DNA from 2 places in the Actinomadura sp. WAC 06369 genome. Region 2 is predicted to be linked to the other one. Evidence: predicted binding sites of a transcription regulator. Region 2 holds the regulator's gene; the other holds the start of a gene.
What was found. The regulator HspR, encoded in region 2, represses chaperone genes until heat shock. The targets are predictions, from matches to a motif close to ANTTGAGTCNNNNNGACTCAANT.

Region 1 (5,642 bases), on a different contig from region 2:
CGTCCGGTCCGGCGGTCCGGGCCGCGCGCTTGGCCGCGCCCAGCCCCGCGTACCCGGCGCCGAGCACCACGATGCGGTGAGTCATGCTTCCTCCTCGCTCGAGTTCCGGAAGCTGAACCGGTCAGGGCCCCGATCCGTGACGGCCCGCGCGCGTGACGCCGCTCACACGAGCTGCGCGGCGACGAACGCCAGCTTGCGCGGCGCCAGGACGATCCGCACGCGGGCGACCCGCCCGTCCTCGACCTGCACCGACAGCACGCCGGACAGCGCGTCCCCGACCCAGAACAGGACGGTCGGCTCCCCGTTGACCTCCGCGACCCGGCTCGTCACCCGCGCCGCCTCCGGGCGCCGCCCCAGCCCGCGCAGGTACCGCAGGACGGTCGCGCGCCCCGCGATCGGGCGCCGCGCGGCCGACGCCTCGCCGCCGCCGTCCGCCACCGCGACGACGTCCTCGGCCAGCAGCCGCTCGAGCGCCGCGACGTCCCCGTCCAGCGTCGCCCCGAAGAACGTCTCGACGATCCGCCGGTGCCGCCCGGCGTCGACGTCCCGCCTCCGGCCGTCCTCCCCGACGTGCGCGCGCGCCCGCCGGTGGAGCTGGCGGGAATGGTCCTCCCCGATGCCGAGGATCTCCGCGATCTCCCGGTGCGGATGCCCGAACGCCTCCCGCAGGATGAACACCGCGCGCTCCGCCGGGGACAGCCGCTCCAGCAGCACCAGCACGCCCAGCGACACCGACTCCCGCTGCTCCACCGTCTCCAGCGGCCCCAGCGCCCCGTCCGCGGTCAGCACCGGCTCCGGCAGCCACGGGCCCGCGTAGCTCTCCCGCCGCACCCGCGCCAGCGACAGCCGGTTGAGGCACAGGTTCGTCACCACCGTCGTCAGCCACGCCGCCGGCACCTCGACCCGGTCGGCCCGGCTCCACCGCAGGTAGGCGTCCTGCACGACGTCCTCGGCCTCGGCCGCCGACCCCAGCATCCGGTACGCGAGCCCCATCAGCCGGGGCCGCTGCCCCTGGAACACCTCGACGTCCGCCATGCCGCCGACAATAAACTCAGACGCCGAAGAAGGGCAGGCAGGACGCGAGCCCGCGGATCTCGACGTCCACCGTGCGGTGCCGCTCCCACCCGGCCCGATCGAGGACGAACCGCCGGTCGATGCGCCGCTCGTCCCGCACCCGCACCCGCTCGGTCCCGTTCGGCTCGTACCCGAGCTTCCGCGACACCGCGACGGACGCCGCGTTGTCGGCGAACGCCGCGCTCACCGCCGTCTCGGCGCCCAGCCCTTCGAACGCGAGCGCGAGCACCGCCGCGCGCATCTCCGTGCCGACGCCCCGCCCCTGGAAGCGGCGCCCGAGCCACGAGCCGGTCCCGACCTCCCGCACCACGGCGAAGTCGCGGGCGCCGACGCTCTGGACGCCGACCGTCCGGCCGTCGAGGAACACGGCGAGCTGCAGCGTCCAGTTCTCGGGCGTCCATTCCGCGAGCTGCCGCCAGTGGAACTGCATGTGCGCCCGCCCGCGCTCCGCCGGGGGCGCGTCCGTCCAGGGCGTCGCGAAGGGCATCGCCGCCGGATCGTGGACCCCCTCGGCGGCCAGGTCGCCCGCGGAGTCGAGTTCCCGCAGGTCGGGCAGGCGCAACTCCAGCCGGGGCGTCCGCAGGACGAGCCCGTACAAAGGCCAGTTAGTGAGGGTCACCGAGCCCATTATTCGCGCGGGCTCTCCCCTTGAGAAACGGTTTTCCCCGCGTCATTCCGGACGCGCCGTCCACGCCTCGACGGTCGCGGCCGCCCATTCCCGGACGCGGTCGGGGAAACCGTCCGCGGGGAACGTGCCGTCGACCGCGACCTCGGCGATGGTGACGGCGAACCGCGCGGGCGGCGTCCCGGAGGGCGCCCGCGCGTCCGTGGCCGGGCCCTCGCGGCGGCGGTGCGAGTTCGCGCGCCGGAATCCGGACACGACCCGTTCGGCGCCCGCCCGTCCGTCCCGCAGGAAGGCGTCCAGGATCGTCCAGCCGAACGGCGGCGCGGACACCAGCCGGCTCGGATGCTGGTACACGAAGCACGCGACGGACACGCCGTGCAGCGGCCCCCACGGCTCGCGCCGCGAGTGGTCGAGCGCCAGCAGCTCCTGGAACAGGTCGTCGCAGGGACCGGGGCCGCCGCATTCGGGGCAGTTCGTCACGGTTCCCCCTCAGCTAGCGGCGCACGCTCGACCGGCGCGTCCGGCCCGCTACGTGCACCGGCCGCCGTCATCGGCAACCTGCCACGCTCCCACCTCACCCGCAACGCGATTTCCGGCTCGCGGGGCCGTCGTCGAGGGCGATCCAGAACCGGTCCTCGCCGCGCTTCCGCCCGGCCGGGACGCCGCCGTTGGCGAGGACGACCCGGCGGGACGCCTCGTTGCCCGGCGCGCAGGTCACCAGCACGCGCGCGAGGCCGCGCCGGGCGCACTCGTCCAGACCGGCGGCGAGCATCCGGGTCGCGTGGCCGCGCCGGCGCCACGGCGCCACGACGTGGTAGCCGACGTGCCCGCCCGCGTCGGCGAGGGCCGCCGTCAGCCGGTGGCGGAGGATCAGCGTGCCGAGGTAGTGCCCGCCCGCGACGTACCAGAACGTCGTGGTCGGGACGCCCCAGCGGACGTGGACGCCGCGCCGTCCCGCGACGAACGCGCGGAAGTCGGCGAAGGCGGGCGCGAGCCATGCGGCGGACGTCCCCTCGGCGCGGCAGTCGGCCAGTTCGCCCGCGAGGAATGACTCCCGCAGCGCCGCCGTTGGCTGCACGAGACGGCACGGGGCGTGCTCGAAGGGCATGCCCCCAGTGTCGTGAACGGGGGGCTCCGGCGTTGATCGCTGAGAGCGAACGGGGGGAGGAAACAAAATGCTGCTCCGTTTTCTTGAGTGTGGATGACTCAACCTTCTGGAGTTGGGTCGCCGGTCCTCCCGAGGGGCCGGTGGGACACGGACTTGGAGTGAGCATGAGCGAGACCCTGACGCTGCCGGTGCTGCCCCTGGACGACGGGGCCGTTCTGCCGGGCATGGTGGTGCCCCTCGACCTGTCCGGCGACGCGGAGGTGCGGGCGGCCATCGAGGCGGCGCGGGCGGTGGCGCAGACGAAGGGGCCGGGGATACGGACGCCCGGCAAGCCGCGGGTGCTGCTGGTGCCGCGGCTGGACGGGCAGTACGCGGCGGTCGGGACCCTGGGCGTGGTCGAGCAGGAGGGGCGGCTGCCCGGCGGGGAGCCGGGGGCCGTCGTGCGCGGCGTCGCCCGGGTGCGGATCGGCACGGGGACGACCGGGCCGGGCGCGGCGCTGTGGGTCGAGGGGACCCTGATCGAGAAGCAGGCGCCGTCCGGACGGGCGCAGGAGCTGGCGAAGGAGTACAAGGGCCTCGTCAGCGCGATCCTGCAGAAGCGCGGCGCGTGGCAGGTCGTCGACGTGGTGCAGCAGATCGACGACCCGTCGACGCTCGCGGACAACGCGGGGTACGCGCCCTACCTGTCGGACGAGCAGAAGGTGGAGGTGCTGGAGACGACGGACGTCGTCGAGCGGCTCACCCTCGTGATCGGCTGGGCGCGCGACCACCTCGCCGAGCTGGACGTCGCGGAGACGATCCGCAAGGACGTGCAGGAGGGCATGGAGAAGACGCAGCGCGAGTTCCTGCTGCGGCAGCAGCAGGAGGCCATCCGCAAGGAGCTGGCCGAGCTGAACGGCGACCCCGCCGACGAGGAGGACGACTACCGCGCCCGGATCGAGGCGGCGGACCTGCCGGAGAAGGTGCGGGAGGCCGCGCTGAAGGAGGTCGACAAGCTCGAGCGGTCGTCGGACGCGTCGCCGGAGGGCGGCTGGATCCGCACCTGGCTCGACACCGTCCTCGACATCCCGTGGAACGAGCGGACCGAGGACGCCTACGACATCGCGGGCGCCCGGGAGATCCTGGACGCCGACCACGCGGGCCTCGACGACGTGAAGGAGCGCATCATCGAGTACCTGGCGGTGCGCAAGCGCCGCGAGGAGCGGGGGCTCGGCGTGGTCGGCGGGCGGCGCAGCGGCGCGGTGCTCGCGCTGGCCGGGCCTCCCGGGGTCGGCAAGACGTCGCTGGGCGAGTCGGTCGCGCGGGCGATGGGCCGCACGTTCGTCCGGGTCGCGCTGGGCGGCGTCCGGGACGAGGCCGAGATCCGCGGCCACCGGCGGACGTACGTGGGGGCGCTGCCCGGCCGGATCGTGCGGGCGATCCGGGAGGCGGGGTCGATGAACCCGGTCGTCCTGCTGGACGAGGTCGACAAGGTCGGCGCCGACTACCGGGGCGACCCGACGGCGGCGCTGCTGGAGGTGCTGGACCCGGAGCAGAACCACACGTTCCGCGACCACTACCTGGAGGTCGAGCTCGATCTGAGCGACGTCCTGTTCCTGGCGACGGCGAACGTGGTGGAGGCGATCCCGGGGCCGCTGCTGGACCGGATGGAGCTGGTGCAGCTCGACGGCTACACCGAGCACGAGAAGGTGACGATCGCCCGCGACCACCTGCTGCCGCGCCAGCTCGGCAAGGCGGGGCTGGAGCCGTCGGAGGTGGCGCTGGACGACGCGGCGCTGCGGCTGCTCGCGTCCGAGTACACCCGCGAGGCGGGCGTCCGGTCGCTGGACCGGTCGATCGCGCGGGTGCTGCGGAAGATCGCCGCGAACGTCGCGCTGGAGAAGGCGTCGCTGCCGGTCTCGGTCGGCCCCGACGACCTCAAGGACTACCTGGGCCGGCCGCGGTTCACGCCGGAGGTGGAGCTGAGCCGGGGCGAGCGGCGCACCGGGGTGCCGGGCGTCGCGACCGGCCTCGCGGTGACCGGCGCGGGCGGGGACGTCCTGTACATCGAGGCGTCGCTGGCCGACCGGGAGACCGGCGACACCGGGGTGACGCTGACCGGGCAGCTCGGCGACGTGATGAAGGAGTCGGCGCGGATCGCGCTGAGCTACCTGCGGTCGCGGGGCGCGGAGCTGGAGCTGCCGGTCGGCGACCTGAAGGACCGCGGCGTGCACGTCCACGTGCCGGCGGGCGCGATCCCGAAGGACGGGCCGAGCGCGGGCATCACGATGACGACGGCGCTGGCGTCGCTGCTGTCGGGGCGTGCGGTGCGGCCGGACGTCGCGATGACCGGCGAGGTGTCGCTGACCGGGCGGGTGCTGCCGATCGGCGGGCTGAAGCAGAAGCTGCTGGCGGCGAGCCGCCTCGGCATCACCACCGCGATCGTCCCGAAGCGCAACGAGCCCGACCTGGAGGAGGTGCCGCAGGAGGTGCTGGACGGCTTGACGGTGTTCACCGTCAGCGACGTCCGGGAGGTCCTCGACCTGGCGCTGGAGCCCGCCACGACGGCCGTCGCCGCCTGACGGGACGGGACGCCCGCGGCCCGGCCGGGCCGCGGGCGTCCGCCTGCCCGCGGTCCGGCCCGGGAGGGGCATATCGGACGTCCGAATCGCGCCGGCGGGCATGCGGGGGCGCGGGCGGGGGAGGAGGGGCGCCGTGTTGGTCGAAATGTGGCAGCCCGCTCCGCCCGGTGAACGCGTCCCCCGGCACCTCCTCGCGCTGCGCGCCGCCGTCGCCGTCACGGCGCTCGTGTTGCTCGGCGGCTTCTGCTACGTCGCGTTCCGGCTCACGCTGACG
Region 2 (5,642 bases):
GAGTACGACAACTACCGCAAGCGCGTCGACCGCGACCGGGTCGCGGTCCGGGAGCAGGCGCTCGGGCAGGTGCTGTCGGAGCTGCTGCCGGTCCTGGACGACATCGGCCGCGCCCGCGACCACGACGAGCTGACCGGCGGGTTCAAGTCCGTCGGGGAGGCCCTCGAGTCGGTCACCGGGAAGCTCGGGCTGGAGAAGTACGGGGAGAAGGGCGAGCCCTTCGACCCGACGGTGCACGAGGCGCTCATGCACTCCTACTCGAAGGACGTCGCGGAGACGAGCGTCGCGGACGTCCTGCAGCCCGGCTACCGGATCGGCGAGCGGATCCTGCGCGCGGCGCGGGTCGCGGTCGCCGAGCCCGACCCGAACGCGGGCGACGACGGCGCCGGCGAGGGCGCCGAGGACGCCGCCGGCGCGGCGGAGGAGTCGGCGGACGGGGCGGACGGCTCCGGCAAGTCCGACGAGTGACGCACGGACGGCCCGTCCCGTCCCCGCGCGGGGCGGGACGGGCCGGACGCCGGGCGGCAGACTGGACGTAGGCAAGTGGGCATAGCAGAGAGCGGGGCGCCGTGAGCACCAAGGACTACCTGGAGAAGGACTACTACAAGGTCCTCGGTGTCTCGAAGACCGCGTCGCAGGAGGAGATCAAGAAGTCCTACCGGAAGCTGGCCCGCAAGTACCACCCGGACGCGAACCGGGGGGACGCCGACGCCGAGGACCGCTTCAAGGAGGTCTCCGAAGCCTACGACGTCCTCTCCGACGAGAAGCGCCGCAAGGAGTACGACTCCGTGCGGTCCATGCCGGGCGGTTTCCGCGGGCAGCAGGGCGGCGGGTTCCCGTTCGACTTCGGCGACATCTTCGGGCAGACCGGAGGCACCGGGACGCAGACCGGCGGCGCCGGGGAGCGCATCGGCGACCTGTTCGGCGGGCTGTTCAACCGCGGCGGCGGCGCGGGCACCCGCACCACCGGGACGCGGCGGGCCCGGCGCGGCGCCGACGTCGAGACGGACGTGACGCTGACGTTCGGCCGCGCGATGAACGGCGTGACCGTCCCGATCAAGCTGACGAGCGAGGCGGCGTGCGGGAGCTGCCGCGGCACGGGCGCGAAGGCGGGGACCGTCCCGCGGGTGTGCCCGAGCTGCGAGGGCACCGGCCACGAGACCCGCAACCTCGGCAACTTCGGGTTCCAGGAGCCGTGCAAGGAGTGCCGGGGCCGCGGCCTCGTCGTCGACGACCCCTGCCCGACCTGCCACGGCAGCGGGCGCGCCACCGGCACCCGGACGATCCAGGCGCGCGTCCCCGCGGGCGTCGCCGACGGGCAGAAGATCCGGCTGAAGGGCAAGGGCGCGCCGGGCGAGAACGGCGGCCCGAACGGCGACCTGTACGTGAACATCAAGGTGAAGCCGCACGCGGTGTTCGGCCGCAGCGGCGACAACCTGACGCTGTCGGTGCCGGTGACGTTCCCGGAGGCGGCGCTCGGCGGCGAGATCCGGGTCCCGACGTTCCAGGGGCAGCCGGTGACGCTGCGGCTGCCCGAGGGCACCCCGAACGGGCGCACGTTCCGCGTCCGGGGCCGCGGCGCGACCCGGCGGGACGGCACCAAGGGCGACCTGCTCGTCACCGTCGACGTGCAGGTGCCGGCGAAGCTGGACGACCAGACGCGGGAGGCTCTGACCAGGCTGCGGGACGCGGGCGGCGGCGACGAGCTGCGCGCCGACCTGATCAAGCAGGCCAGACAGGAGTGATCATGGACCCGTTCGGTGACGACACCCCGGTCTACGTGATCTCCGTGGCGGCGCAGCTCTCCGGGCTGCATCCGCAGACGCTGCGGACGTACGACCGGATGGGGCTGGTGTCCCCGGGCCGGACGGCGGGCCGGGGCCGCCGCTACTCGATGCGCGACATCGTGCTGCTCCGCGAGATCCAGCGGCTCTCCCAGGAGGAGGGCATCAACCTGTCGGGCATCAAGCACATCCTGGGGCTGCAGCGCGACAACGCGCGGCTCCGCGAGGAGCTCGCCAAGGCGCACGCCGCCCTGGACGAGCTGGCGAACGAACTCGAATCGACCCGGGCGGTCGCGGCGCGGCTGGCGCAGCAGCGGCGGCACGGCGACCCGGGCGCGCCCGGGTCCGACCTGGTGCCGATCCGGCGCACCAGCGTCGTGGTCTGGCAGCAGCGGCCCGAGCGCGACTAGGCCGCCGGGCAGGGCTCTGAGGACGCAGGGGGAGCGGATCATGGAAGACAAGCTGACGCAGAAGAGCCGGGAGGCCGTGTCGGTCGCGATCCGCCGGGCGGCCGCCGAAGGGAACCCCGAGGTGCAGCCGCAGCACCTGCTGGTGGCGCTGATCTCGCTGCAGGACGGCACGGCGGTGCCGCTGCTCGAGGCCGTCGGGGCCGACTGGCAGGCGATCCGGCGGCGCGCGGAGGAGCAGCTCGCCGCGCAGCCGAAGGCGGCCGGTTCGACCGTCTCGGCGCCGCGGCTGTCCGCGCAGCTGCACCGCGCCATCACCACGGCGGGCGCGCGCGCACGGCAGCTCGAAGACGAGTACGTGTCGACCGAGCACCTCCTCGTGGGGCTCGCCGCGGACGGCGGCCCCGCCGCCGGGCTGCTGAAGGAGGCGGGCGCGACGCCGGACGCGCTGCTCGACGCGTTCGGGAAGGTGCGCGGGCACGCCCGCGTCACCAGCGAGAACCCCGAGGGCACCTACCAGTCGCTGGAGAAGTACGGCGTCGACCTGACCGCCGCCGCCCGGGACGGGCGCCTCGACCCGGTGATCGGGCGCGACGCGGAGATCCGCCGGGTCGTCCAGGTCCTGTCGCGGCGCACGAAGAACAACCCGGTGCTGATCGGCGAGCCGGGCGTCGGCAAGACCGCCGTCGTCGAGGGCCTCGCGCAGCGGATCGTCGCCGGGGACGTCCCCGAGTCGCTGCGCGGCAAGACCCTCGTCTCCCTGGACCTCGGCGCGATGGTCGCGGGCGCGAAGTACCGCGGCGAGTTCGAGGAGCGGCTGAAGTCCGTGCTGACCGAGATCAAGGAGAGCGAAGGGCAGATCGTCACGTTCATCGACGAGCTGCACACCGTCGTCGGGGCGGGCGCCGCCGAGGGCGCGATGGACGCCGGGAACATGCTGAAGCCGATGCTGGCGCGCGGCGAGCTCCGCATGATCGGCGCGACGACGCTGGACGAGTACCGCGAGCGCATCGAGAAGGACCCGGCCCTCGAACGCCGCTTCCAGCAGGTGCTCGTCGGGGAGCCGTCCGTCGAGGACAGCATCGCGATCCTGCGCGGGCTGAAGGGCCGGTACGAGGCGCACCACAAGGTGCAGATCAACGACTCGGCGCTGGTGTCGGCGGCGACGCTGTCCGACCGGTACATCACCTCCCGGTTCCTGCCCGACAAGGCGATCGACCTCGTGGACGAGGCCGCGTCCCGGCTCCGCATGGAGATCGACTCCCGTCCCGTCGAGATCGACGAGCTGCAGCGCGCCGTCGACCGGCTGCGGATGGAGGAGCTGAACCTGTCGAAGGAGACCGACGAGGCGTCCCGGCAGCGGCTCGAGCGGCTCCGCAAGGACCTCGCCGACAAGCAGGAGCAGCTGTCCGGCCTGAACGCCCGCTGGGAGCGGGAGAAGGCCGGGTTGAACCGGGTCGGCGAGATCAAGGAGCGCATCGACCAGCTCCGCGGCGAGGCCGAGCGGGCGCAGCGCGACGGCGACCTGGAGACGTCCTCCCGGCTCACCTACGGCGAGATCCCCGCGCTGGAGAAGCAGCTGGAGGAGGCGTCCGAGGCCGCCGACGACACGAACGCGATGGTCAAGGAGGAGGTCGGGCCGGACGACGTCGCCGACGTCGTCGCGTCCTGGACCGGCATCCCCGCCGGCCGCCTCCTGGAGGGCGAGACCGCCAAGCTGCTCCGCATGGAGGACGAGCTGGGCCGCCGGCTGATCGGGCAGGCCGCGGCCGTCCGGACCGTGTCGGACGCGGTGCGGCGCGCCCGCGCGGGCATCAGCGACCCCGACCGGCCGACCGGCTCGTTCCTGTTCCTCGGCCCGACCGGCGTCGGCAAGACCGAGCTGGCGAAGGCGCTCGCGGAGTTCCTGTTCGACGACGAGCGCGCCATCACCCGCATCGACATGAGCGAGTACGGCGAGAAGCACAGCGTCGCCCGGCTCGTCGGCGCCCCGCCCGGATACGTCGGGTACGAGGAGGGCGGGCAGCTCACCGAGGCCGTCCGCCGCCGCCCCTACTCGGCCGTCCTGCTGGACGAGGTCGAGAAGGCCCACCCGGAGGTGTTCGACGTCCTCCTGCAGGTGCTGGACGACGGGCGGCTGACGGACGGGCAGGGCCGCACGGTCGACTTCCGCAACACGATCCTGATCCTGACCTCGAACATCGGCTCGCAGTTCCTCGTCGACCCGACGCTCGAGAACGGCGCGAAGCGCGAGGCCGTCTGGAACGCCGTCCGGAACTCGTTCAAGCCCGAGTTCCTGAACCGGCTCGACGACGTCATCCTGTTCGACGCCCTCTCGACGGCCGAGCTGACCCGGATCGTCGACCTCCAGGTCGACCGGCTCGCCGCGCGGCTCGCCGAGCGGCGGCTCAGGCTGCGGGTGACCGACGCGGCCCGCGAGTGGCTCGCGCTGACCGGCTACGACCCGCTGTACGGGGCGCGGCCGCTGCGCCGCCTCGTGCAGACGGCGATCGGCGACCAGCTCGCCCGCGAGCTGCTGGCCGGCGACGTCCGGGACGGCGACGAGGTCGTGGTCGACCTCGACGAGGCCGCCGACCGGCTCACCGTGGAACCCGCGCGGGGGCTGACGCTCACGAAGTAGCGCGGCCCCGCGGGGTCAGATCTCGAGGTTCTGCTCGATGTCCTTGAGCCGGTGCCGGGCCAGCGCCAGGTTGGCCCGGCTCCGGTCGAGGACCATGTACATGAACAGGCCCTTGCCCTTGCGGCCCGTCACCGGCCGGATGATGTGGTACTGCGTGGAGATGCTGATGAGGATGTCCTCGATCTCCTCCTGGATGCCGAGCTGCTCCATCGTCCGCAGCTTCGCCCGCACCACCTCGGTGTTGCCCGCGGCGGCGACCGTCAGGTCGAACGCGTTGGAGCTGCCGAGGTGGCCGAGCGCCATCCCGCTGCCGTAGTCGACCACCGCGGCGCCGACCGCGCCGTCGATCGCCATCATCTCCTTGAGGGCCAGGTCCAGATTCGGCATGTGCCTCCCCTTCCATTCGGGTTCTCTGCGTTCGGGTTCTCTGGGGTCTGTTCCGTTGGGGTCCGGTTCATCTCTTCGAGGCGGCGAGGAGGGCCGCGACGGCGCGCGCCACCGGACGCGCCTCCAGATGGAGCCGGCCGACATTCACGTCCCCTTCCGCGAGCACCGTCAGCGACGCGGCCGGCCCGGCCGCGTACGTCACCACGTAGCCGGCGCCGCGCACGACGACCTCCTGGAAGCCGCCGCCGTGCGCCGTCTCCACGACCCGGGTCGCCAGTCCGAGCTGCGACGCGGTCACCGCCGCCATGGACGCCGGCTCGATCGACGGCGGCAGGTCGTGCGCGATCAGCAGGCCGTCCACGGACGCGACGAGGCTCCCGGTGAGCCCCGGGACCTTCCGCAGGCCGAGCAGTTCGGCCTGCA

Region 1: lon (endopeptidase La) is a predicted target of HspR. The motif match lies at 2,889-2,911, and genes of this name have one in related genera.

Annotation. Positions count from the first base shown of each region.
Region 1 is NZ_QHJN01000023.1:24,325-29,966, reverse strand. Features, by position in the region: gene DMH08_RS09015 (NAD(P)/FAD-dependent oxidoreductase) at 1-85, opposite strand, end outside; gene sigJ (RNA polymerase sigma factor SigJ) at 163-1,035, opposite strand; gene DMH08_RS09005 (GNAT family N-acetyltransferase) at 1,052-1,693, opposite strand; gene DMH08_RS09000 (DUF5946 family protein) at 1,745-2,179, opposite strand; gene DMH08_RS08995 (GNAT family N-acetyltransferase) at 2,274-2,807, opposite strand; gene lon (endopeptidase La) at 2,972-5,368, shown strand; gene DMH08_RS08985 (VanZ family protein) at 5,502-5,642, shown strand, end outside.
Region 2 is NZ_QHJN01000102.1:10,717-16,358, reverse strand. Features, by position in the region: gene grpE (nucleotide exchange factor GrpE) at 1-468, shown strand, start outside; gene dnaJ (molecular chaperone DnaJ) at 570-1,745, shown strand; gene DMH08_RS25190 (heat shock protein transcriptional repressor HspR) at 1,748-2,194, shown strand; gene clpB (ATP-dependent chaperone ClpB) at 2,235-4,832, shown strand; gene DMH08_RS25180 (hypothetical protein) at 4,848-5,219, opposite strand; gene DMH08_RS41880 (roadblock/LC7 domain-containing protein) at 5,287-5,642, opposite strand, start outside.